4 regions of the Tardiphaga sp. 619_E2_N8_4 genome follow, and region 2 is predicted to be linked to each of the others. Evidence: predicted binding sites of a transcription regulator. Region 2 holds the regulator's gene; each other region holds the start of a gene.
The links. Region 2 encodes PhoB, which activates phosphate uptake and scavenging genes when phosphate is short. Its sites were predicted from a motif close to TGTCATNNANCTGTCAT; they were not measured.
Positions count from the first base shown of each region.

Region 1 (2,199 bases), 2.1 Mb from region 2:
CGAGATCGATGCCGCGGGGAAACAGCGAGGCATTCAGCGCAAGACGATCCAGCAGATCCGGCACGCCGATCGCGGCGCGCAGGATGGTGGCGCCGTCGATCCCGGGACCGCGCAATTCATAGGCAGGGCCTTCAGTCAGGCTCGCCACCTGCAGGATGATGGTGGTGGAACGATCCGGATATTCGCCGGTGCCGAAGGCGAAGTGCTCGAAGGACGGTAGCGCAGCGGGATCGGCCACCACGGCAAAGGCGCACACCGCCGGATCGGCAATCACAGGCGCGCTAGTGTGAAACTTGATCCACTTGGCAACATCCATCGTCGCCGCCAACTTGCTATCGAGCCACACCGGCGTGTCCTGATCGAACAGCGTGAGCGCGATAGCGGCCGCGCCGCGCATCATCGGCGCAGGTACGCCCGAAACAGCCTGAATGCGCTGCACGGTGCCGGGACGCGCCATCGCGTCCATCACCGAACGGAAGGTCGATTGCGCCGCGAGGACCTTATCCACGAAACCGGCCGGCATTTCCGCAACTGTCGTCATGATCAGCCCTCCCCGCGTACGAGCGTGTAGAAATCGACTTTGGTCGCCGCGGTCTCCGCAGCCTTGCGCTTGCTATCGGCGACGACGCGCGCACGCAGCGGCGTGAGCACCTTGGTCTCGACAGCATCTGAAAATTCAACGGTCTGGATGAGTGCGTCGCAGAGCGCGATCAGGTGCGCCTTCGCGCCGTCACGGCCCAGTGTGTAGCCGAAGCCGACCTCACCGCTGGCAAGCCGTACAGCGGCACGCGACACCGTCGCCTCGCCGAGATTGAATGGCGCGCCATCGCCGCCGATCCGGCCGCGCAGCATCACCAGGCCGTTTTCCGGCTGACGCAGTTGTTCATGGGCGGGAACAGCCACTGCATCGAGATAACCGGCGATATCCGCCGTGGCGGAGTGCCCAAGCACCCCCATCGCCTCACGGCGCCGGGCCTGCTGGTGGTTCAGGGAGGATGAAGTCATGTCACCGTCGCTCAACAAGTTGTATGATTTACTAGACAACTTTATAGGCGGAGGCAATGACCGTTTCGTGACAGCGGCACGATTTTTCGCTAATGCGTGGTCGACATCATTCCGGGACCAATTTTGTGACCATTCAGGACAAGCCAACAGGCGTTGCATTGTGGCGGCACGTCGCCGACGGCATCGAGCGCGGCATTGCAGATGGCCGCTATGGCGCTGGCGAAAAGCTGCCCGGCGAGACCGAACTGGCTGACATCTACCGCGTCAATCGGCACACCGTGCGCCGCGCGCTCGCGACCCTGGCCGAACGCGGCCTGGTGCGCGCCGAGCGCGGCAGCGGCACCTATGTGGAATCGCCAAAGCTTGCATATCCCCTGCGATCACGCACGCGCTTCTCGGAAATTGCCGGTGCCGGCGGGCGCGAGCCGCAAGCGCAATTGATCGGAGCCTGGGACGATGTGGCAACACGCGATCTCGCAAGGCAGCTTGGCCTCAAAGCCGGCGCTCCGCTGATCCGCATTGAAGCCTTGCGGTTGGCGGACAAGACGCCGATCTGCGTCGGCACCAACTGGCTGTCGGCCGAACGCTTTCCCGATTTCGGCAAGGTCTATGAGCGCGTGCGCTCGATGACCAAGGCGCTGGCGCATTACGGCATCAAGGACTATCGCCGCGCCTCGACGAAGGTGACCGCGGGGATCATCGACGCGACCGATGCGACACGGCTTGGTGTTGCACTCGGGCGCCCGATCTTGATTGTCGATTCCATCGATGTGGATGCCGACGGCACGCCGCTCAGCGCTACGCATTCGCGCTTCGTCGCCGAGCGCGTCGAATTCGTGGTCGATAGCGGTTCGCTTTAGTTAGAACGGGTCGGTGCCGAGACCCGGCACATCGGCCGGACGCGGCCCCGGCGCCGGCCACAGGAAACGGCGATCCTTCTCGGCAATCGCAACGTCATTGATGCTCGCCTCGCGGCGCCGCATCAGGCCGGCCTCATCAAATTCCCACTGCTCATTGCCATAGGAGCGATGCCAGTTGCCGGCGTCATCGTGCCATTCATATTGAAAGCGCACGGCAATGTGATTGCCGTCGAACGCCCACAAATCCTTGATCAGCCGATATTCGTGCTCCTTCGCCCATTTACGGGTGAGGAATTCGACGATCGCCGGGCGCCCCTGAAAGAACTCGCCGCGA
Region 1 covers NZ_JBPWQJ010000001.1:2,808,558-2,810,756, reverse strand. Annotated here, with positions in the region: gene phnH (phosphonate C-P lyase system protein PhnH) at 1-541, opposite strand, end outside; gene phnG (phosphonate C-P lyase system protein PhnG) at 544-1,005, opposite strand; gene phnF (phosphonate metabolism transcriptional regulator PhnF) at 1,131-1,865, shown strand; gene AB8A23_RS13420 (nuclear transport factor 2 family protein) at 1,866-2,199, opposite strand, start outside.
Region 1: a site for PhoB is predicted at 1,062-1,078, ahead of phnF (phosphonate metabolism transcriptional regulator PhnF). Genes of this name have one in related genera too.

Region 2 (2,199 bases):
CGAGCCAGATCGCTGCGGAACTCGGTAACGTGACCCGCAACGCCGTAATCGGCAAGGTGCACCGTCTCGGCCTGTCCGGCCGTGCCAAGAGCCCCTCCTCGGCAGCTCCGCGGCAGCGCAAGGCGCGCCCGGCGCAGCAGATGGTACGCGTCGCCCGCCCGATGGCGCGCGGCAACACAGCATTGGCCCATAACTACGAGATCGAGGCCGAGCCCGACCCGATCGCCTATGACAACATTGTGCCGATCAGCCAGCGCCTGTCGCTGGTCGAACTCAACGAAGCCACCTGCCATTGGCCGATCGGCGATCCGTCGAGCGCGGACTTCTATTTCTGCGGCGGCAAGGCCCTGGCCGGCGCCCCCTATTGCGCACATCACTCGCGCATCGCCTATCAGCCGGCCAGCGACCGCCGCCGCGCGGTGCCGAAGCCGACGCGCTGAGCTGGAAGATATCTAAACCAAATGAAAATGCCCGGTGATGAGCCGGGCATTTTTTGTTTGGGGCTTCTAACCTCGCCCCGCTTGCGGGGAGATGTCGGCGTCCGCATGCGAAGCATGAGGGCGTCGGGTGAGGGCCCCGCTCCACAGACTCCGAAGCCGATGGAGAGTCCCCCTCATCCGACCCGGCGTCGCTGCGCAATGCCGGGCCACCTTCTCCCCGCAGGCGGGGAGAAGGAAGATACCTACTCCGCCGCCTTGTCGAACCGGTCGTCCAGCGCGTAGCCGGCGCCGCGCACGGTGCGGATCGGATCGGGCTCACCGGCGGGATTGAGCAGCTTGCGCAGGCGGCCGATATGCACGTCGACGGTGCGCTCGTCGATATAGATGTCGCGGCCCCAGACGCTGTCGAGCAACTGCTCGCGGCTGAACACGCGGCCCGGATGTTCCAGGAAGAACTCCAGCAGGCGATATTCGGTCGGACCGAGATCGATCGGACGGCTTGAGCGCACGACGCGGCGCTTGTCACGGTCGAGTTCGATGTCGCCAAACGCCAGGACAGTGGCGAGACGCTCGGGAGCTGCACGACGGAGCAGGCCCTTCACGCGGGCCAGGAGCTCCGGCACGGAGAACGGCTTGACGATGTAGTCGTCGGCACCGGTGGCGAGACCGCGGACGCGCTCGCTCTCTTCGCCACGCGCCGTCAGCATGATGATCGGCAATGCCTTGGTTTCAGGCCGTGCGCGCAAGCGGCGGCACAGTTCGATGCCGGACAGGCCCGGCAGCATCCAGTCGAGCACCACGAGATCCGGCACCCGCTCCTTCAAGCGGGTGTCCGCATCGTCGCCGCGAGCGACGGTTTCAACATCATAGCCTTCGGCGTCGAGATTGTAGCGAAGAAGCGTCGTGAGGGCTTCCTCGTCCTCCACCACCAGAATGCGTGCATTCACAGCCATATGGTCAATATCCTCAGTGACGTCCGAAAAGCCTTTAGATCATGATCCTTGCGGAAGACTGGCTTCCACTTTTCCGGATCATGCTTCAGACCGTCGGCGTATTCGCGAATGTGGTCATGTCGCCCTTCGGGCGCTTGTCGAGGATCTGCTGGCCCTCGATCATGTAGAACACGGTTTCCGCAATATTGGTGGCATGGTCACCGATCCGCTCGATATTCTTGGCGCAGAACATCAGGTGGATACAGAACGAAATATTACGCGGGTCTTCCATCATATAGGTCAGGAGTTCGCGGAACAGCGAGGTGCAGATCGCGTCGATTTCCTCGTCGCCCTTCCACACCGTCATCGCGGCGGGCAGATCGTGTGCGGCATAGGCGTCGAGCACAGCCTTGACCTGGGTGGTCACGAGGTCGGTCATGTGCTCGAGGCCGCGGATCAGCTTCAGCGGATGGAAGTCGCTGTCGAGTGCATTGACGCGCTTACCGATATTCTTGGAGAGATCGCCGATGCGTTCCAGATCGGTGGCGACGCGCAGCGCGCCGACGATCTCGCGCAGATCGACAGCCATCGGCTGGCGCTTGGCGATGGTCAGCACGGCGCGCTCTTCGATCGTGCGCTGCAACTGGTCGATCTCGGAGTCAGTGGCGACGACGCGCGCACCGAGCGCGACGTCCCGGCGGATCAGCGCATCGACGGATTCGACGATCTGCCGTTCCGCGAGGCCACCCATCTCGGCAACGAGACGGGTCAGCTCCTGCAGATCGTCGTCGAAAGCCTTGGTGGTGTGTTCAAAAGCCATCTCAAAT
Region 2 covers NZ_JBPWQJ010000001.1:671,043-673,241, forward strand. Annotated here, with positions in the region: gene AB8A23_RS03175 (GcrA family cell cycle regulator) at 1-440, shown strand, start outside; gene phoB (phosphate regulon transcriptional regulator PhoB) at 683-1,387, opposite strand; gene phoU (phosphate signaling complex protein PhoU) at 1,479-2,192, opposite strand.

Region 3 (2,199 bases), 3.2 Mb from region 2:
GTGTCGCGGGATATCATGATCGTGGGCGCCGTCATTGTGTCGTGGTTGTTCGGCAAACCGATCCCGATGAAGCCGCTGATGGTATCGAAGCTCAATACGGTGGCGCAGGTGGCCTTCGCAGCCTTGGTTCTTGCTGCCCTCGGATTTGGTTTCAAATCATCGCCTTACGATTTGATTTTAATGGGCTTTGTGACCGTCTTGACGCTGCTCTCTGTGTCCTTCTATCTCGTCGAGTGGATGCGACACATGAGCACCATCGAACCCGGTCAAGAGCCCCGGTAAACCGGTATTCGTGACGTTCGCCGGCGGAGCCGGCAGGAGTATTTGCGTGGTCGCCCGCGTCCAACCCCGTCAACTGGCGTTCGCGCTGCCCCATGCGGAGAGTCTGTCCCGCGATAACTTCCTTGAGGGCCCGGCCAATGCCGAGGCGCTGGGACTGATCGACTGCTGGCCGGACTGGCCGAACCGGGTAATGCTCCTTGTCGGCCCGGAAGGGTCCGGCAAGAGCCATCTGGCGGCGATCTGGGCCGAGGAGGCCGGGGCGCGCTCCACCATGGCGCACAGCCTGACGGCTGCGACGGTTCCGGCTGAGTTGGTGACCAACGCACTGGTGGTGGAGGATCTCAATGCCGGTGCCTTCGACGAGCGGGCGCTGTTCCACCTTCTTAATCTGGCACGTCAGGACAACGCCTATGTGCTGATTACGGCGCGGGTCGCCCCGGCCGCCATGGAGGTCGAGTTGCGCGATCTGCGGTCGCGGCTCCGTGCGATCCCGGTACTCAATCTGCTGCCGCCGGATGACGGGTTGTTTCGGGCGCTGATCGTGAAGTTTTGCGCCGACCGCCAGCTCAGCATCGACGAGAGCGTGGTCAGCTATGTGGCCAGCCGCATCGAGCGGTCATTCGCCGCCGCCCGCCATACGGTGGAATTGCTGGATAGCGAGGCGCTTCGGCTTGGGCGGCCGGTCACCCGTGCATTGGCCGCGGAACTGCTGCGCGACGCCTGACTTAGCCTTGGACGTCAAGCGCGGCGCGTCAAACCGTGCCTTGACGGCGCAGCAGGCAGGTTCCTCAATGTCATCGAAGCGTCACGCAACTGACGCAATGTCCGCTGTGATTTGTCGGCACTATAGCGCTGCTTGAACTGGATGGATTGCTGCCTCATGGACTCCGCAGAAGAGATTGTTATTGAAGAGAAAAAGGGCGAAGCGAAGCCGGCAGAGGTGGTCGCGTCGGGTCCCGAGCGCTTCATCAATCGCGAGCTGTCCTGGCTGCATTTCAATCGCCGCGTCCTTGAGGAGTCCGTCAATCCGGGCCATCCGGCGCTGGAGCGCGTCCGCTTCCTGTCGATTTCCGCAAACAACCTTGATGAATTCTTCATGGTCCGCGTCGCCGGCATCAAGGCGCAGGTCCGCGAGGGAATCAGCGAGCGCAGCCCGGACGGCCTGACCCCGGCCGAGCAACTGGTGCTGATCAACAGCGCGGTCTCCAAGCTCGGCAGCGACCAGCAGGCGATCTGGCGCGACCAGCGCGGCATGCTGGCCGATGTCGGAATCGTGCTGCTCGACGGCAAGGAGGTCAGCAAGGCCGACCGGACCTGGATCGAGGACCACTTCCTCCACAACATTTTCCCGCTGCTGACGCCGCTGGCGATCGATCCGGCGCATCCGTTCCCGTTCATTCCGAGTCTGGGCTTCACCATCGCGCTGCATCTGTCGCGGGTGTCCGACGGCAAGACGATGAACGCGCTGATCCGCATGCCCGGCAAGATCGATCGCTTCATCCGCCTGCCGACCCCCGGCAAGGACGGCGCGGTCCGCCTTATCACGCTGGAACAGGCCACTGGCCTGTTCATCGCGCGTCTATTCCCGGGCTACACTGTTCAGGGGCAGGGTGCCTTCCGCATCATCCGCGACAGTGAACTTGAAGTCGAAGAAGAGGCCGAGGATCTGGTCCGGCTGTTCGAGACTGCGCTGAAGCGTCGCCGCAGAGGGTCGGTGATCCGCCTCGAAATCGAAGCCGGCATGCCGGCAGAACTCCGTGCCTTCGTGCAGCGCGCGCTGGCGACCTCGGATGACGAAATCCTGCTGGTCGACGGCATTCTCGCCATGAACGAGGTCTCGCAACTCACACGGCTCGATCGGCCCGATCTCGAATTCGTGCCCTATGTGCCACGTCACCCGGAACGTGTCCGCGATCA
Region 3 covers NZ_JBPWQJ010000001.1:3,893,897-3,896,095, forward strand. Annotated here, with positions in the region: gene AB8A23_RS18680 (CDP-alcohol phosphatidyltransferase family protein) at 1-282, shown strand, start outside; gene AB8A23_RS18685 (chromosomal replication initiator DnaA) at 329-1,006, shown strand; gene AB8A23_RS18690 (RNA degradosome polyphosphate kinase) at 1,163-2,199, shown strand, end outside.
Region 3: a site for PhoB is predicted at 1,075-1,091, ahead of AB8A23_RS18690 (RNA degradosome polyphosphate kinase). Genes of this name have one in related genera too.

Region 4 (2,199 bases), 2.1 Mb from region 2:
TGCCAACTGCCGCAACCGCCGCATCTTCAACGATCCGGCTGGATTGGCCGCCGGTCGCAATACCCGTTCCTACCTGATCCAGAGTTATGCCCGCGACATGGGCAACGGTCAGACCGTGATGATGCGCGAGATCGACGTGCCCGTGCGCATACAGGGACGCCATTGGGGCGGCTTCCGCACGGCGTACAAATTATGATTTGGGTTTGTAAACGGCGCTGCTACCTGAGACCTGGCGCAGCGCCGCATATTCCGTCTGCGAGTGGGTTAGCAGCCAAAACTGCCAAGCCCTCCTAGCCGCCGCTCGTTCGGCCTTCCGCATTGTCATCTCCGCCGTATGAACCGCCGCCATATCCATATGGCGCGCTGTATCCATATGAACCTGAACCGGGGCCGGCACCAAATCCGCGATAGACCGTTACGGGGGCGCTTCCCTCATACCGCGCGTGAGAGGACATGATCCGTCGATGCTTGCTGGCAGCGCTCTGCCCGTCTTTGGCCTGCGCGGTCCAGCTCGCAGTGCCGGCGATCAGTAAAGCGGCGCCCAACAGAATGAATTTATTCATCACATTTTTCCTTGGTCAACGAGCCCCGCGACCTCAGATGCGCACGCTTGGCTCTCAAGGTAGCGCCAATCACGCGTAGTTGAATTTCGGCTTGCGGCACCCCGTCCTGCATGGACAGCGGCGGCGAGACCCATCGGGGCCATTTCCCCATTCGCCCCGGGGCCTGGGAGGCAGTGTCACACCGCTGACATTTGCATCGGTCCATAACCGTGAACCCATTCGATACAAGCGGAGCTGCCATGACCGAACATTCCCTCGACGACGCGCAAGCAATCCACGACCGCATTCGTGCAGAGATGCTGGACGGCTTCGATGAAGAACTCGAGCTCGAGATCGACGACGATCGTCTCGACGCCCTGACCAACGAAATGTCCGACCACAGCCCGGCGGAGACCATCGAGCGACGCCTCTATTTCAAGGAACTGTTCCGCCTGCAGGGCGAATTGGTGAAGCTGCAGAGCTGGGTGCAGCAGAACAAGCTCAAGGTCGTGGTGATCTTCGAGGGTCGCGATTCCGCTGGCAAGGGTGGCGTTATCAAGCGGATCACCCAGCGGCTTAATCCGCGCGTCTGCCGCGTTGCCGCACTCCCCGCGCCGAATGAGCGCGAACGCACCCAATGGTACTTCCAGCGTTACGTCTCGCATCTCCCCGCCGGCGGCGAGATCGTGCTGTTCGATCGTAGCTGGTACAACCGCGCCGGCGTCGAGCGCGTGATGGGTTTCTGCACCGAAGATGACGTGGAGGAATTCTTCCGCTCGGTGCCGGAATTCGAACGCATGCTGGTGCGCTCGGGCATCATCCTGGTCAAATACTGGTTCTCGATCACCGACGAAGCGCAGCACCTGCGCTTCTCGATGCGTATCGCCGACCCGCTCAAACAGTGGAAGCTCAGCCCGATGGATGTCGAGGCGCGCACCCGCTGGGAGCAATACACCAAAGCCAAGGAAGCGATGCTCGAGCATACGCATATTCCGGAAGCCCCGTGGCATGTGGTGCAGGCCGTCGACAAGAAGAAGGCGCGCTTGAACTGCATCGCGCATCTGCTCGAACAGCTTCCCTATCAGGAGGTCGAGCATCCGCCCGTGGTCCTGCCTGCACGCGTGCGCAATCCCGACTATCACCGCACGCCGGTGCCAGCCGAAATGTATGTGCCGGAGCGGTACTAGCCCCACAGTCGGCAGATTGCGTAACGTTTTTCGGGCAGGCCGAGCCTAACGCAACCGCAATATTCTTTTGAATAAAAGTCATCCGACGCCCACGAAGAGGGCGTCGGATGACGTCGCGCAGATTTTACCGCGATTTATCCGACAGACACGCTCGCGCGACATACAAACCAATGTATAGTCCTGCTGCATCTTATTGCTGCTTTTGAAATGATGACCGTACGCCTATAGTACCGTCGTTGGTCGATGACGAACCATTCGCCATTGCATCATCGAGTCGAGCAAACGGGGGTCTCACTGTGGCAAATCTCAATATCAACGGCGAGCAGAAGTCCTTCGACGCACCAGACGACATGCCCCTGCTCTGGGTGCTGCGCGATATTCTCGGCATGACCGGCACAAAATTCGGCTGCGGCGTTGCGCTATGCGGGGCATGCACCGTGCATGTCGACGGCAAGGCCGTGCGCTCCTGT
Region 4 covers NZ_JBPWQJ010000001.1:2,795,494-2,797,692, reverse strand. Annotated here, with positions in the region: gene AB8A23_RS13365 (methyl-accepting chemotaxis protein) at 1-196, shown strand, start outside; gene AB8A23_RS13360 (hypothetical protein) at 291-563, opposite strand; gene ppk2 (polyphosphate kinase 2) at 803-1,729, shown strand; gene AB8A23_RS13350 ((2Fe-2S)-binding protein) at 2,026-2,199, shown strand, end outside.
Region 4: a site for PhoB is predicted at 738-754, ahead of ppk2 (polyphosphate kinase 2). Genes of this name have one in related genera too.